2 linked regions of the Syntrophobacter fumaroxidans MPOB genome follow. The protein of the gene in region 2 interacts with the protein of the main gene of each other region in a pairwise test. Links are inferred from orthologs where the notes say so. Each region holds a gene or a part of one and is shown on either strand. Other genes may lie near its edges.

The links. Proteins that work in one complex are often made in the same cells at the same time.
Region 1: the proteins of acpP (region 2) and SFUM_RS16020 interact in binary tests that used the Escherichia coli proteins (3 or more experiments, as listed by UniProt). The link is inferred for Syntrophobacter fumaroxidans MPOB from one-to-one orthologs.

What each region holds. Positions count from the first base shown.
Region 1 is NC_008554.1:3,803,964-3,809,560, reverse strand. The notes cover bases 1,231-4,434. They hold SFUM_RS16020 (1-acyl-sn-glycerol-3-phosphate acyltransferase), read right to left. Parts: upstream 4,095-4,434; coding sequence 1,431-4,094; downstream 1,231-1,430. Other genes in these bases: SFUM_RS16025 (branched-chain amino acid aminotransferase), read right to left, coding at 1,231-1,271. Outside these bases: more of SFUM_RS16025, read right to left, coding at 198-1,230; DNA repair protein RecN, read left to right, coding at 4,638-5,597. UniProt on the Escherichia coli protein: Catalyzes the transfer of an acyl group from acyl-ACP to glycerol-3-phosphate (G3P) to form lysophosphatidic acid (LPA). This enzyme can utilize either acyl-CoA or acyl-ACP as the fatty acyl donor.
Region 2 is NC_008554.1:4,223,187-4,228,539, reverse strand. The notes cover bases 1-2,960. They hold acpP (acyl carrier protein), read right to left. Parts: upstream 1,624-2,960; coding sequence 1,378-1,623; downstream 1-1,377. Other genes in these bases: SFUM_RS17860 (NUDIX hydrolase), read right to left, coding at 2,824-2,960; SFUM_RS22075 (TetR/AcrR family transcriptional regulator), read right to left, coding at 1,589-2,563; SFUM_RS23615 (hypothetical protein), read left to right, coding at 893-1,117; mraZ (division/cell wall cluster transcriptional repressor MraZ), read right to left, coding at 45-506; rsmH (16S rRNA (cytosine(1402)-N(4))-methyltransferase RsmH), read right to left, coding at 1-38. Outside these bases: more of SFUM_RS17860, read right to left, coding at 2,961-3,285; SFUM_RS22070 (thermonuclease family protein), read right to left, coding at 3,355-4,023; SFUM_RS23610 (DUF2914 domain-containing protein), read left to right, coding at 4,576-5,040; SFUM_RS17845 (diadenylate cyclase), read left to right, coding at 5,061-5,353. UniProt on the Escherichia coli protein: Carrier of the growing fatty acid chain in fatty acid biosynthesis.

The DNA.
Region 1 (5,597 bases), 420 kb from region 2 along the record:
GCCGGAGGGGGAAATGCCGAACAGGGTCCAGGGGTTAGGAGAAGGCGACATATCGTCAACCTCAAAAGAAACTTAAGCATACCGAGCCGATATTTCAACCCTCGTGCAGTCCATCCCAACATCAGGCAAGAGACTGAAAAATCAAACCTTTTGGAGGCGAAGGGCCGGGGCGGGCTGTTTGCCCCGCGTCGGGCTTTCTACACCTTCACCGGGTAGATCCATCCGAACGGATCTTCCTTCTCACCGTACTGAATGCCGACGATTTCGTCGTAGAGCCTGTGCGACCATTCGCCGACCCCGCCATTCCCGACGGTGTGGTTTTTGTCCTTGAAGGAGATTTCTCCCACGGGAGAAATGACCGCTGCCGTGCCCGTGCCGAAGATTTCCTTCATGTTCCCCGATTTGACGGCGTCAATGACCTCGTCGATGGAGATCGGCCGCTCCGTCACCGTGATCCCCCAGTGACGGGCCAGCTCGATGACCGAGTCTCTGGTCACGCCGGGCAGGATTGAACCGGTCAACGGCGGCGTCACGAGCTCATCCTTGATCCTGAAGAAGATGTTCATGGTTCCCACTTCTTCTATGAACCGTCGCTCGATCCCATCCAGCCACAAAACCTGGGTGAATCCCTTTTTCTTGGCCATTTCCGCCGCATACAGGCTGGAGGCGTAGTTGGCCATGGTTTTCGCCTCGCCCACACCCCCGCGCACAGCCCGCACATATTCATCGGATACGTATATCTTCACGGGATTGAAACCCTCGGCATAGTAGGCCGCCACCGGGCCCGTAATGATATAGTAAAGGTACTCGCCGGCCGGGCGCACTCCCAGGTGCGGCTCGCTGGCGATCATGGTCGGCCGGATGTAAAGGGAAGAACCGAGGCTGTGCGGCACCCAGTCCCTGTCGATCTTCAGCAGCGCCTCGACGGCTCGGAACTGGAAATCGACGTCCACCGGGGGCATGCACATCCTCAACGCCGACCGCTTGAACCGTTCGAAGTTCTTCTCCGGACGGAACAGGTGAATCTTGCCGTTGGGCCACCGATAGCCTTTCAGTCCCTCGAAGATGCCCTGTCCGTAATGGAGCACCATGGCCGCGGGATCCAGCCCGAGGATCTGGTAGGGCACCACTCGTGCGTCCTGCCACGCGCCGGCGCGGAAATCCATCATGAACATGTGGTCGCTGAAAACCCTCCCGAAGATGAGCTTGCTCTCGTCCTTCGGTTTTGGGCGCCGCTTGTCCGGAGCAACCGGTTGAACTCTTATTTCCATTGACTGCCTCCTGCAAAACGAGAAAAAGTGGCGATCTTCAACGCGCGATGCAATGCGATGCACTCGATGCTCCACATGACCCGCTGCATGTCTGCGTGCCGGGAATCCTGCACGGACCTCGACGGCGTATCACGGAATGTGGGGAGCAGGCTCCTTGTGCTATTGGAGCGCGAAATGAGGCGACCGGAGGAAACGGCTGATCTGCTTGCTGTAGTGTTGTATCAGTGCCCGGTTGCCCGCATCCGTATAGCATTCCTGCTCTTTTTCCTTGCCCTTGTCGCAGTCGACCTTTTCGATGATGTTCTTTTCGACATAAAATTTCAGCGCGTTCCCGAAAATCATCTTGGAAATGCACTCGGGGCGCTCCACCAGTTCCAGCTTCAGAGCCTTCTGTCCCAGGGAGAGAACCTTCTTGATGAAATCTCTTTCCGTATACGGTTTCTTCTGCAGGTAGCGTGTCGCCCTCAGCACCAGCCAGTAGCCCTCGAAGTAGTTGCGCAACAGGCCGTGGAAGGAATGAGCGGCCTGCTGGCCTCTATGAGACAGCGTGTAAGGCTGATCTTCCTCGCCCAGGAGGTGCAGCCAACCCAGGGTGTTGAAGCTGTCGAGGACCCCCTCCACCAGCTTCTCGTCGCTCACTTCATTGTCGTATACGAATTCGAACTTGAAGAAGTTTTTCATGAACGCGACATCTTCCACGACCTGGGAAATGCTGAAACGAAACGTCTGCTGCGACAGGATCGAGGTGGCGACATAAGCCGGGGGCAGCAGAAAATGGATCAGATTGTTCTTGTAATACTCGAGCAGAAGGCGCTTGCTGTCGTCCATGGTGAAGACTTCTTCCTCGAGGTCGTCGTCTTCATCCTTGAGCTTCCCGATGATCTTACCCCGTTCGAGGTCCCAGAGCGTATCCTGGAGGCTCGCCTGGTAGTTGCGCAACGTCTTCGAAAGCTTCACCCCGCAGTTGTTCAGGTAACCGTGGAACATATCACAGACCTCGTGGAATTCCGCCTTCGAAACTCCGTGCCGCTCCGACGTCAACAGGGCCGAAGCGGCCAGGGCATGAGGGGTCACCAGGGTGGCCTGATTGATGCTGTTGATGATCCGGTAGCCGAAATCCCGGTACATGGCGTGCCGTTCCTTGGGCAACAGCTTCGTGGAGTCTCCCCGGTAACGTTCGAGGTAGCGCTGCAGGGAAACGGGCTCGGCGAAAGTGACGTAGATGCGCCCATACCGTTTCTTGAGAAATCCCCTGGCACGAACCAGTTGACGAATATTCTCCTCGACCTTGCTCCCGCCCGCAACTTCCTTGGTGTAGGATTCCTCCTCCGGAATCCGATCGTAGCTGATGGATGTGGGCACGAAAACCAGATCGTCCAGGAATTCGTCCTCGACCGCCTGGATCAGGATGGCGAGCAACCCGAGCTTGGGCAGGACCATTTTCCCCGTGCGGCTGCGCCCTCCTTCGATGAAGAACTCTATGTTGTGCCCCAGTTGCACCATGGTCTTCACATAGAGCGAAAACACCTCGGAATAGAACTTCAGGCCCTTGAAACTGCGGCGGATGAAGAAGGCACCCCCTCTTCGGAAGACCGGTCCCAGCGGCCAGAAGGACAGGTTCTTCCCCGCGGCGATGAACGGACAGGTCAGGTTGTTCTGAAACAGAATGCACGAGAGCACCAGGTAGTCGATATGACTCTTGTGACACGGTATGTAGACGAGAGTGTCGTGCCGCGCGGCCCGCTTCACCTTCTGCAGGCTGTCGACATCCACTTCGATCCCGTCGAACAGGTTGTTCCAGACCCAGTTGAGGGTCTTCTCCCCGACCTGAATGAGGGTGGTGCTGTAATTGGCCGCGATTTCCTCGAGGTAGTCGTCGGCCTCCTTGCGGACCCTCCAGATCTCCTGGTTCTGCGAACGGGCTCGCCGCTGCATGAAAGCATCCAGGCGCGGGTGGTGCAGGATGATCTCCTTCAACTCGAGCTTGCTCTTCAGCGTGGGGCCCACCACCGCCCGTTTGATCTCATCCACCGAATCGATCAAGCCACGACGGATCTCGAAAACTTGCTTGCGCCTGTGGTACGGCCCCTCCGCCAGCTCGGGCAGCACTTCCTGCAGGTTCAGAGCTTCCCCGGCTTCCATCACGCAATTCGGAGAACCGCGAAAGAACGCCACGAGTTTGCGCAAATGCCCCGGCTGCTCTCTCTGACCGAGGAACACCTCGAGCATCCCCTTGCGTTCCCTGCCCGGATGCCGGGTATAGAGCAGCATGATCGGCACGACGAATATGGGGCGATCGGTCTCCCGCTGAACCTCGAGCAGCAGCTCCAGGGGGTCGTTTCCAACGAGCACGGCCCGGCGGTAGTACCCCCTCTTGCCCAGCAAAAAGAGCAAACCCGATTCGCCTTTTTTTATTTTCTCACGGTAGTGCCCGCTGTCGTAAGGATTCGGAAGCTCCCCCCTGCGTATCAGGTGGTAGAAATGGAAGGCCAGCAGCTTCAGGGCATACCAGCGCGGCTGGTAGAAGTATGGATGCAGATCGAACAGAAAGGATGCCGGAGGCAAACCAAGCTGGTGCAACCTCAGATTCAGGTACACGAAATCCAGTTGCGAACGGTACTTGACCGCATAGACAACGGTGCCGCGCCGCGCCAGATCTTCGAGCATGTGCTGTTGGTCTTCCGGCATGGAAATGCGGGAAGCGAGACGCTCGCTCCAGGCCTGAAGCGGAACCCTGGCTTTCGTGTCGACCGAATAACCAAAAGGGTCGCCCGAAACGGTGAACTCCGTCCCCGCACGCCGACCCCGCCAGAACTTCTTCATGGTTCGCGACCTTCCTCCACCTGAGTGCATCCCGGGCTGAGCGATTCCACGGCTCGGAACCCCGATTCGGACCGGCGCACGGCCGACCCCTGCCAGGGGCTGACCAACCCGTTGGACAGGGGCGGGGTTCATCCCCCGCGGTGGCTTGGGCTTCTCCCATCCCGTGCACGGAATCGCTCGATTCGGATGCGTGCCGCAGTCGAAAACAAAGAGAGTCAAGTTAACAAAAATAGTGGCGGAATCCAACATCTTTTGTTGCGCTGCAACGTGTCGCGGCGATCCATGGCTCCCGCCGACAGCCGCACATCGACAGGAACCTTCTCTACGCCTAAAGAAGGTCCGTGTCCATGAGAGACATCCGATTTCACGAAAATTTTATCTTACGATGCCGGGAAATCATGATATCAAATCTGCTGGGCTTGCGCGCAGGTCATATTCCGGACCGAGGGAAGGCACGGGCCTTGCCTGCTCCGCCATGAACCGGGGTGCCCTTTCCCTTCATTGCGCGCACCCCGCGCACGGCACTCACAAAAGGATATCCAGGTGCTCAGAGATCTGGTCGTAAGCAATTTCGCGATCATCAAGGACCTCGAAGTCTCTTTCGAAGACGGATTGAACGTGCTCACCGGTGAGACCGGCGCGGGAAAATCGATCCTCATCGGTGCCGTCAATTTGCTTCTGGGCAGCCGCGCATCCCAGGAAATGATCCGCAGCGGAACCGGCGAAGCCTTGGTGGAGGCGGTCTTCTCGGTATCGAACCGACCAAGATTCATCGATCGGATGCGAGAGCTGGGCCTGGATGAGAGCGGCGAAATCCTCATCCGGCGGAGCATCAACCGCAACGGTCGAAACCGCATCTTCGTCAACGACTGCACCGTCAGTCTCCAGCAGCTGCAGATCCTCGCCGAAGGTTTGATCTCCATCTCCGGCCAGCACGAACACCAACTGCTGCTGAACCCTGAAATCCACCTCGGGCTCCTGGACAGTTTCGGCGCCCTGGACTCCCGCTGCCGGGAAGTGGCGTGCGCCTACTCGGAATGGTCAAGGACCGACGAAGCACTGAAGCAGCTCAGGCGGCACAAGCAGGACCGTGCCGCTCAACTCGATTTCATGACCTTTCAATTCGAAGAACTGAAAGCGGCGAGTCTGCGCCCCGGTGAGGACGCGGAGCTCGAGCAGGAGCGGAACATACTGCGGCATGCGGCCACACTTTTGGAAGCCGCTCAATCCGCCTACCAGATCATGTACGAAGGAAAGGGCGCCATCCTCGAACGATTGGCCGAAGTCGAGAAGAACGTCGGCGTGCTCGTACGCATCGACCCTGCACAATCGGGGCTTCTCGAGGAACTGGAGCAGGGAAGAATCCAGCTTGCCGAGACGGCCCGCGCCCTGCACCGGTACATGGGCGGGATTTCCTTCGATCCTCAACGGCTCACCGCCGTCGAGGATCGACTGGCCCTTCTGCAACGGCTCGGGAAGAAATACGGCGGCACCGTGGCGGCC
Region 2 (5,353 bases):
ATGACCGGTATGTGTTCGAGAGCGGGCCCGGGTTCCATGATCTTCTACAACCCGGTGCCGGCCATGAATTCCATGATTTTCTGGTAACTGTCTTTGTCGAGCTTGATGTGGGCGTCCCACGTCGATTTGTTCCAGATCTCGAAATTGGTGAGCACGCCCGCCAGGAGCACATCCTGGGTAAGGTTCGCCTCCTCCCTCAGAAAAGGCGGAATCAGGATTCTGCCCTGATTGTCGAACTCGCATTCCTCCGCGCTCGAAATGAAATAACGCATAAAGGCGCGATGCTCCGGCTGGACCTGGGAGAACTCTCTCGCCTTGTTTTCGATCTTCTCCCACTCCTCCGGGGGATAGGCCAGGAGGCATTCTCCCATGCGAGTGATGACCAGAGCGTCCGTATAGTGATTTTGCAGCACTTCCCGGAATTTCGTAGGAATCCGCAGTCGCCCCTTGGCATCCAGGCGGTGGATCGATTGTCCCCTGAAATATGGCTTACCCAAAATGCCCACATTTCACCTCATCTTCCCACAATTTCCCACATTGAGCCTATTTATCACCGTAAATTTTGCTTTGTCAAATTCAAACTGCGCGAAAAAACACTTTTTTAAAAAAATTTCACCTGATTAACGCGCCTGGAAGGATCCTTGATTCGTGACATTGTTTTTCGTTCGGGGCCGGATATCCGATCGGAGCCGCACGTCAAGCCGCCCTAAAGGAGCCAAGCATATGGCCTCGAGGGATTTTCATTGCGGTTTCGCGAATGGATGTGTTAGAGAAAAAGGTGAGTGATGGGATGCCTTCCGGGGTATTCCATAGGACTCGAAAGCCTCTGCTTCAACCCTGTAAGGCCTTCCCTCCAAACAGCAGAGGCTTTTTCGTTGGAAAGGATCGTTCCATGCAGGCGGACGACGAAAAAATACTCAGAATGGCCAAGGAAATCATCGTGAAGTTCATCGAGCTCGGCAGGGTATCTCCGGGAAATTTCGATGAACACTTCAGGAGTGTTTTCTGGACGTTGAAAGACACCGTCATCAACGCCCAGTTGACCGGCATGGAAGAGAACGTCCTGAAAGGCGACCGCCCCGCACCCGCAGCTGAACCTCCGGAAGAGGATTCCTAACACCGAGGTGCGTTCGGGATTACTCAACACCTGCCCGGCGGGAGGCGACGCGGGCGGGGATAAACCCGCCCCTTGTACGGACCGACGGGCTGGTCAGCATACAAGGGGGCGCGCTGTCTCCGGCAAGCTTTGGCGGCCGACCGCGGGCGGTCTTGCGCAAACGATGAAAAAGCCCCGCCCGGTCTTCCCAACAGAATCGAGAAAACCGGACGGGGCCATACGAGTTTCACGCGACTCGGCACGAAGAATGAAGAGCGGGATCAAGCCGCCTTGTTCTTCGCCAGGTAATCGAAAATATCCTTCACGGTGCGAATGCTCTCGGCATCCTCGTCGGGAATCTCGACATCGAAAGCTTCTTCCAGCGCCATGACCAGCTCGACCACGTCCAGCGAATCGGCGCCCAGATCGTCCACCACGTTGGCCTCAGGAGTGATGATTTCCTTGTCGACGCCCAGTTGGTTTGCGATGATGTCAACGATCTTGACCTGCATTGCAGCTACATCCATCTTTGTCTCCTTCTTTCGTTAGATTGACCCGCTTCTTCACAAACCCGTAAAAGAGAACTTCAATGACTCCGGGCAATTCTTCCACCAGTGAGTAGGAACAGTCCCGCGCAAGCCATTTTTGAATGACGCCGTGGACAAATCCCATGACCCCGTAAAAGACGGTCTGAAAATCCACTTCCTTGAGAATGCCCTGCTGACTGGCTTCATAGGTTTTTTTCTTCAGTGCATGGATGCGACGCATGACCTTCTTGAAATAAAGGTCTTGGACGTGTTCGCCGAAATCGAGCCGCTCCTGGGCGATGAGCCTGTACAGGTGCTGGTTGCGGTCGAAGAACGCAAAATAGACCCGCAGGTACTTGGCGATCATGGTGAGCACGTCGTCCTGGCCGTCCAGGACCGCCGTCGCATTCCTTTCCAGTTCGGCCAGGCGCAGCTTGACCAGTTCGTTGAACAGGGTCTCCTTGTTGGCGAAGTAACGGTAAAGGGTCCCCTTCCCGACGCCTGCCTGGTCGGCAATTTCGTCGACCGTGGCAAGGTGAAACCCCTTTTCGGAAAACACCTCGAGCGCCGCGTCGAGGATCTTTTCCTTGGTGGACTGCTTGTGGACCGCCCGGTGAACGTCTTCCGATTCGCCGTCGACCACGGCTTTTTCGATCAAGGTCGAATAGAACAGGTCCGCATCGATGTTTCTCTTCCGAGCGATTCCAGAGAGCGCAACCATCAGTCGCGAAATGGAGAAGCCGGCCGGCAGCATGCCCTGTCTGAGCGCATTGCGAGCGGATTGGAAGCACCCGGCGAGGTCGTCGAGCACCTCGGCGCCGGGCCTGTGCGCGGGCAGGCTCGTTTCAAGGGCGCGCATCAGGGCCTCGAGGTTATCCGGTTCCTGAATGAGCGTCCGCAGGAAGACCTGCTTGAGCTGCTGTCGGGATTCATGCGTCACGCGATCGAGTCGCCTCCTCTCTGACGGACTGGTCAGTCATAAACCACAGAGCGCAGACAAAGTCAAGCGGGATATCCACTGGAAAAAAAGAAAGAAACGGCTGAACGGCAGGACCCGGACCGTTTGCGGCGTGAGTGCCGGCCGACGGCCGCAGGCGTTTGTCTCGATCGTCGACGGCGCATCGCACCGGTTCTTCCCCCGGGCGCTCTCGACTTCGCCGGGCAGGACAATTCACCGGGATTCATGGTGAAGCAACTGCATCAGAGGAAGGTGTCGTAGATGGGAGCGCGCGCGCCGCCGGTCCGGGCGAACGCCCTCCTGATGACATTTTCGGTGCCCCGGGTCATGGGGTAGCGCCCCAACTCGTCCAACGGCACGAACATGCAGCTCAGGACATCCGATGCCGGGCAGGGATCTCCCTCCGGGCTTTCGCAGAGGAAATCGAGGAGCACGTAATGATATTCCACCTTTCTGTTCTCGTCCCGGAAGACGCTGTCAAGGACGGCCACGAGGTCGACGACACTGACGTCGAGGTTGACCTCTTCGCCGACTTCTCGGCGTACCGCCGTTTCCAGGCTTTCACCCAGTTCCACCAGTCCGCCGGGAATGGACCATTTTCCGTAGGCGGGCTCCGTTCCCCTTTGCACGAGAAGCACCCGCTCGTCTCGAAAAATGATCGCACCCACGCCGACCAGCGGGTATTCGGGATATCTCCGATCCATAGACGACTCCGATGAGGCGGCTCGAGCGGGCTTGCCGATCGACGGAGCAAGCCCGCCCCCGGACCGTCTTCAGGGCTTGCACACCCGGCAGGGACGAAACCCGCGTTCCAGGGCCTCCCTGCGCGTTTCCAGGCGCAACCGGTTCCGGGCCGACGTGTTCCGTCCCAGTTCGCACGACGGCCGGTGGAAGACCAAGCTCCGTCGATTCAGAATGTAATATGACTCCTGCCTTACGGGGCAGGCGCCCCACATGCCCCTCCCCTCCGCCATCGCGTCCCGTTGGCGGGAAAGGAACCGCTCCGCCAGGCGGTGTCGGGGCAACGTCGTGAATACGCGTGCATGGCCCGACCCGAGCAATTCCGCGTTGACGCACCTCCCATCCATGGTGAACACGTAGGCGAGCAGCCGGCCGAAGCGGTCCCGTTTCTCGCGGTCGTATTCCAGGGTCACCCGTCGGTGAAGAACCATTGCCGCGTTGGCGGCTTCGGCTTCCCGGGCGTAACAATCCGCGGGTTCTCCGTCATGGGCCGGCTCCGGCGCGTCGATTCCCAGGTATCTGACTTTGTCGCCGCTGTCGAGCAGAATCGTGTCCCCGTCAAAAACCGCTGCCACCAGCGCCTCGCGCGGCAACGAGCGGGAATGCCCGGCCGAAAAGGAGAGCAAGACACAGAGCAGCGCAAGGGACGACACTGCAAGACGGCGGAAAACACTGAGTTCGGCGGATCGTCGACGGGCCATCGGCCATCCCCTGAAAGGTCCGCGGGACATGATGGGCGCGGGCCACCCGACGCCCTCGAAGGACATACCCGGAAATATCGTCGGATGTCAATACATCCGAAGCGATCCCGGGTTCGGCCTGAATCGACGGGACCGGACACGTCTCGGCCGACGGCCGTGAGGGCCTGCTTATCAAACCTGCCGGTCTTTGGAGCAGGAAAGGTCCGGTGCAAAAGGTCTTGACGAACCGATGCGGCATGCTATTCTCTGTCGGTGGCGGGTACAAAACGGGATTATGCAGCCTCATCCAGGATCGAAGACCACACTGACGGCTCCATCGAGCCTCGGGTGCGGTCTCGGGCGGACAGGACACGAAACCTGTGACTGCTGACGCGAATTCGGTGACTGAATCCTTTCCATCGCTGTTTTACCGGGCACTCACGAAAACCCGCGAATTTTTTTCCCTGGGATTTACGTGCCGCAGGCCGACCGAACGCCCCTGACTCCAACCGCCCTGCAACGTCCTCGAAATCGCTGCACAAATGATTCCCATGCGTCATCGGAGGTAACTCAATGGCTTCTCTTCCCGGGAAACTCCTGGTGGTGTTCCTGGTCGTGGCCGCGCCTCTGTTTTTCAGGCAGGCCATCGGGGCGCAGAAAGACAGTTCGGCGACGCCCCAGAATGCAGCGCCGCCCGTGGAGCAACCATCTCAGAAGCTGACCCTGAGTCAGGCGGTCATGTGCGAGAGGGTCGAAAACCTTGTCCCAAGCAAATCCGCCGTTGTGTTCTCCGTCATTGCGGGGCAGGTTTGCTGCTTCACCGCATTCGACCCGGTGCCCCAGCCCACGCTGGTGTACCACCGCTGGTACCGCCGCGACGAGCTCAGCACCCAGACCAGGCTCCGGGTGTATCCGCCGAAGTGGTCCACCTACAGCGTGATACAGCTCCGGGAAACCGACAAAGGCCCGTGGCGCGTGGAAGTCGTCGACCAGAACGGTCATGTCTTCGAAACGCTGCGTTTCAGCATCACTGACTGATTCCATACGATTGATCCGTTATGGCAAAGTTCCTGGCATTTCTTTCGAGCATCCGCTGGCAGGATCCGGTCGACATCATCATCATCAGCTACATCCTGCTGAGGGTGTACATTCTCTTCCAGGGCACAAACGCTTTCGGGGTGCTGGTCGGCATCACCTCGCTGTGGATTCTGCAGGAGGTCGCCGGTTCCATCGGTCTGATTCTCACCAGCTCGGCCATACAGGGCATTACAGCCGCCGCGGCCATCATCACCATCGTGGTGTTCCGCAACGAAATCCGTTCCGCGCTTCAGCTCCGGAACCTGAAGGCCTT